Regions from separate parts of the Streptomyces sp. NPDC001848 genome, predicted to be linked through region 2. Evidence: riboswitches for the same ligand, from Rfam matches in the RefSeq annotation. Region 2 holds a riboswitch; the other holds the start of a gene.

Region 1 (2,190 bases), on a different contig from region 2:
ACCGCCGTGGCCGTGGTGATCGGCGCCTTCAGGGAGGCCGCCGAACAGGAGGCGTCGCTAGAGGCCGTCGCCCAGCGCCTGGAGCGGGCGCTGTCGCGCGAACGCGGCGGGCGCGAGGGGCCCGAGGAGTTCGAGGGGTTCACCACCGCGGTGCTCGCCGAGATCCCGCACGGCTGCGGCGTCGTCCGCGTCGTCAACCGCGGCCACCCCGCCCCGCTGCTCCTGCTCCCGGACGGCTCCCTGCGAGAGCTCGGGGCCCGCGACCCCGCGCCGCCGCTCGGCCTGGGCGACCTCGGCCTCTGGCCCGCGCGGGCGGAGGAGTGGGACTTCCCGCCCGGCGCGACGCTGCTCTTCTACACCGACGGGGTCTCGGAGGCGCGGGACGCGTTCGGCCGGTTCTACGACCCCGCCGTCCGCCTCGCCGGACGGGTCTTCCCCGGACCCGGCGCCCTGTTGAGCACCGTCACGCAGGAAGTCGCCCGGCACACCGGCGGCCGCGGCACGGACGACATGGCTCTGCTGGCCGTGCGTCGGCCCGGACGCGCTGGGCGCGGGCACGAACAGTGAGCGAGTGATGCCTCAGCGCATAACGACTGACATACTGTCAATACCTGTGAGGCTCATGAGGCGCGGGCGACTCGCCCTTTTTCCCCTGTTCGGGTCGCAAAAGTCCTGGCCAGCGGCGTGAACGGATCTGTCCGAACCGCTTGGAATCCAGGCCCCGCGTCTATTAACGTTCGATAACGCAGCGCGGTCGTCCCAGCCGTCACCAGAGGCGGCTCCGTGCGCGCCTGCCGAATCCCGCGAGGGAGCCGGGGAACCACCACCTTGGGGTGAATCGAGCGGATACCGCCGTGGTCGCACGGCCGGTTATACGCGCGTAGGAGACCTTCCTGCTCCGAACCCGTCAGCTAACCCGGTAGGCGAGACGGAAGGAAAGGAGTGCGCCCACGTGGCGTTCAACCGGCCTGCCCAGAGCACCTCGTTCGCCCCTGACGGCACTCGGACGCTCGACATCGCGCCCGGCACCGACGAGGGCCCCTGGGAGGAGTGGAACCCCACCGAGGACTCCGTCCGTCCCGTCCGCGGCCGGCACCGCGTCGCCAAGCAGCGCGGGGGCGGGCTCGCCCGCAGCTCCACCGTCCTCGGCGTCGGTGTGATGGCCGCCGTCGGCGCGGGCGGCCTGGCCACCGCGCAGTCCGGCAAGCCGCCGGTGTCCATATCCCTGCCGGACCTCTCCTCCGTCACGGACTCCGCCAAGGCCCTCATCGGTGACGACTCCGGCGCCCCCAAGAGCTCGGCCACGCCCCTGAGCAGCGTGGGCCGGACCGACGCCACCGGCTCGAAGGACGCGGGCGAGGCGCTGCGCGCCCGGATCATGCAGCAGGCCGAGTCCCAGCAGCAGCGGATCGCGCGGGCGGCGGCACAGGCCGCCGAGGACGCCGCCGTGAAGAAGGCCGCCGCCGCGGCGGCCAAGGCGCAGGACGACGCGCAGGCCAAGGCCGCAGCCGAGAAGAAGAAGGCCGAGGAGGCCGCGCGGCTCGCCGAACTCGCGAAGCAGTTCACGCTGCCGACCTCCTCCTACACCCTGACCTCCCGCTTCGGTGACGCCGGTGCCATGTGGTCCTCCGGCTACCACACCGGTCTCGACTTCGCCGCGCCCACCGGCACGCTCATCAAGGCCGTCCACAGCGGCACGATCACGGAGGCCGGCTGGGCCGGTTCGTACGGCTACCGCACGATCCTCACCCTCGACGACGGCACCGAGCTGTGGTTCTGCCACCAGTCGTCGATCAGCGTCACGGTCGGGCAGAAGGTCGGTACGGGCGACGTCATCGGCCGCGTGGGCGCGACCGGCAACGTCACCGGGCCGCACCTGCACCTGGAGGTGCACCCGAACGGCGGCGCCGCGATCGACCCGATGGCCTGGCTGCAGAGCAAGGGCCTCAACCCCTGACCCCCGCGGAAGCACGCCCGTTCACAAGATCTTTGCCGGCCTCCCGGAAGACTCCGGTCCGGCCGGGGCGTTGATGCAGAGCATGACTTCTCTTCGCAAGCTGGGTTCGTCCGATCTCGAGGTCTTCCCGCTGTCGCTCGGCGGCAACGTCTTCGGCTGGACCGCCGACGAGGCGCAGTCCGTCGCCGTCCTCGACGCCTACACGGAGGCCGGCGGCAACTTCGTCGACACCG
Region 2 (2,190 bases):
TGCCGCGGTAGGAGGACCGTGCGCCGCACCACCCAGGGCAGGACGCGCCACAGCCCCACACAGACGAGCAGCGTTCCCGCCCCGGCCGCGATCCCGGCCACGCGGCCCAGGGACACGTCCACCACCAGCAGGACCGATCCGGTGAACGCCAGCATCAGCACGCCCATCCCGATCGTGGCCAGACGGGAGGAGACCTTCACGATGGCGGGCTTGGCGTTCTGCTGGAACAGCGACCGGTGCAGCGCGGCGGGCGCCGTGAACAGGGCCGCGGCCAGCATGGCGAGCAGGAGCGTCGTCACGTAGGTGGCGCGCTGGACCGTGTCCAGGGTGGGGAAGCGCTGGGTGAAGGCCAGGGTCAGCAGGAACGCGAACAGGATCTGCACCCCTGTCTGGGTGACCCGCAGCTCCTGCAGCAACTCGGCGAAGTTGCGGTCGGCACGCTCCAGGGGGGTCTCGCGTCGTGCCTGCTCGGGAGGTCGGTCGGCCATGGTCAACGAGTATCCGCTCAGCCCTCTCCTCACGCCCTCTCCGGTGGGTGGGTTGTGGGGCTGCTGAGCCCGGTGAGCTTGCTGCGTGAGTTGTCGCAGGTGTTCGCCGAGCGGCGGGTCGCGGGGTGACGGCAGGCAGCCGCCGTCACCCCCCGTACGGCCTCAGCGGACGCGGCCGTACCAGACGCTCTTCGTCCAGATCGTCTCCAGCCTGACCACCGACCCGGTCTTCGGGGAGTGCCAGATCTTGCCCTTCCCGGCGTAGATGCCCACGTGGTAGACGTTGCTGCCCGAGTGGAAGAACACCAGGTCCCCGGCCTGCCGCTGGGAGGCGGAGATGTGCCGCGTCTTGTTGTACTGCGCCGCCGCGGTCCGGGGCAGGGTCTTGCCCGCCTTCTTGAACGCGTACAGCGTCAGCCCGGAGCAGTCGAAACGGCGCGGTCCCGCGGCGCCGTACTGGTAGGGGGAACCCTTCTTGGACGCCGCGATCTGCAGTGCCTTCGTCGCCGGGGTCGCGGCGGACGCGTCGGAGGCGATGCCGGGGACCACGATGCCGCCGCCGACGGCGGCGATGGTGAGGGCGGAGGCCGTTCCGGCCCGGCCCAGCAGCGACGGGACTCGATTGAGCGCAGTCATGCGCAACCCTTCGTCAGCCGCCTGTGAAGGATGACCTGTCGGATTCGGGCTGGCGAAGTAGCCCGGCCGCTGACGCGGCTTCACCCCAAGGACCGCCCGGATCTCTCCGGCGGCCCGCCTTGCTGGGTCCTCCACTCCTGCCGATCCACTCCTGTCGACCGGTCATCCGGGCGGCGGCAGGACTCGGCGTCCGCCCGGACCGCCCCGCCGCGGTGGCGGGGGCTTGTCGTCAGGAAGGGATCTTCACCTAAAGGCGTCGGAAAATCACAACGGAATCGGGGGTTTGTGGCATTACTCACCACTCACCCGTTCGGGTGGACAACCCTTCGTTCGAACGGGGTTGAGGGGATGGACGAGGCCCCGGACCTGCACCGGAGCAGATCATTTCGCCCTGGGGCCACGCATGTTGTGCGACTTCCCCGGGCCTCCGGAAGGAGAGGAATCTACTCGGATGGCGGTACCCCGTTCGGCCGGTTTCAGCAACCGCGCGACACGCGGGGTCGGCTCACTCTCCGTCAGCCGGGGTCCGGTGGCACCGTGACGCGGGCCGCGCGGCGTTCGCCGTCGAGGACGCGGAGGGCCCGGGCGAGGGTGGGCCCGTGCAGCTCGTGCTCCCCTCGCTGGTGCATCAGCGTCAGCGCCTCGCGCAGCGCCATCGCCTTGCTCACCAGGGCCTGGGCGGCGCGCAGTCCACGGTAGGTGTCCCCGGAGTGCGCCGGATTGATACGGCCGAGCAGGTCGATCACATCGAGGTAACGGTCGATCAGCTCCGCCTCGGCGCGGGTCAGCGCGGGCAGTGGGGGCAGTTCCGGCGGCAGCATCCGCGCCTCACCTCGCGCCGGGCGTGGTGCGCGAGGCCCTGCGGCTGGGGATGACGCGGTCGATCAGGCCGTACTCCACCGCCGCCGGCGCGTCGAAGATCGCGTCGCGCTCGATGTCGGCGGCGATCCGCTCCCGGCTCTGCCCGGTGTGCCGGACGAGCATCTCCTCCAGCCGGCCGCGGATCCGCGTCAACTCCTCGGCCTGGATGGACAGGTCACTGGCCTGGCCCTCGACGGGCTCCGGC

What was found. Region 2 has a riboswitch for cyclic di-AMP ahead of ACFYZJ_RS08335 (C40 family peptidase). Riboswitches for the same ligand answer to the same signal wherever they lie in the genome.
Region 1: another riboswitch for cyclic di-AMP. It lies ahead of ACFYZJ_RS36915 (M23 family metallopeptidase); the one in region 2 lies ahead of ACFYZJ_RS08335 (C40 family peptidase).

What each region holds. Positions count from the first base shown of each region.
Region 1 covers NZ_JBIATP010000027.1:81,212-83,401, forward strand. The annotation lists gene ACFYZJ_RS36910 (PP2C family protein-serine/threonine phosphatase) at 1-567, shown strand, start outside; cyclic di-AMP (ydaO/yuaA leader) riboswitch at 783-941, shown strand; gene ACFYZJ_RS36915 (M23 family metallopeptidase) at 953-1,957, shown strand; gene ACFYZJ_RS36920 (aldo/keto reductase) at 2,040-2,190, shown strand, end outside.
Region 2 covers NZ_JBIATP010000003.1:448,849-451,038, reverse strand. The annotation lists gene ACFYZJ_RS08340 (DUF6328 family protein) at 1-488, opposite strand, end outside; gene ACFYZJ_RS08335 (C40 family peptidase) at 651-1,124, opposite strand; cyclic di-AMP (ydaO/yuaA leader) riboswitch at 1,128-1,323, opposite strand; gene ACFYZJ_RS08330 (hypothetical protein) at 1,640-1,945, opposite strand; gene ACFYZJ_RS08325 (ATP-dependent Clp protease proteolytic subunit) at 1,953-2,190, opposite strand, start outside.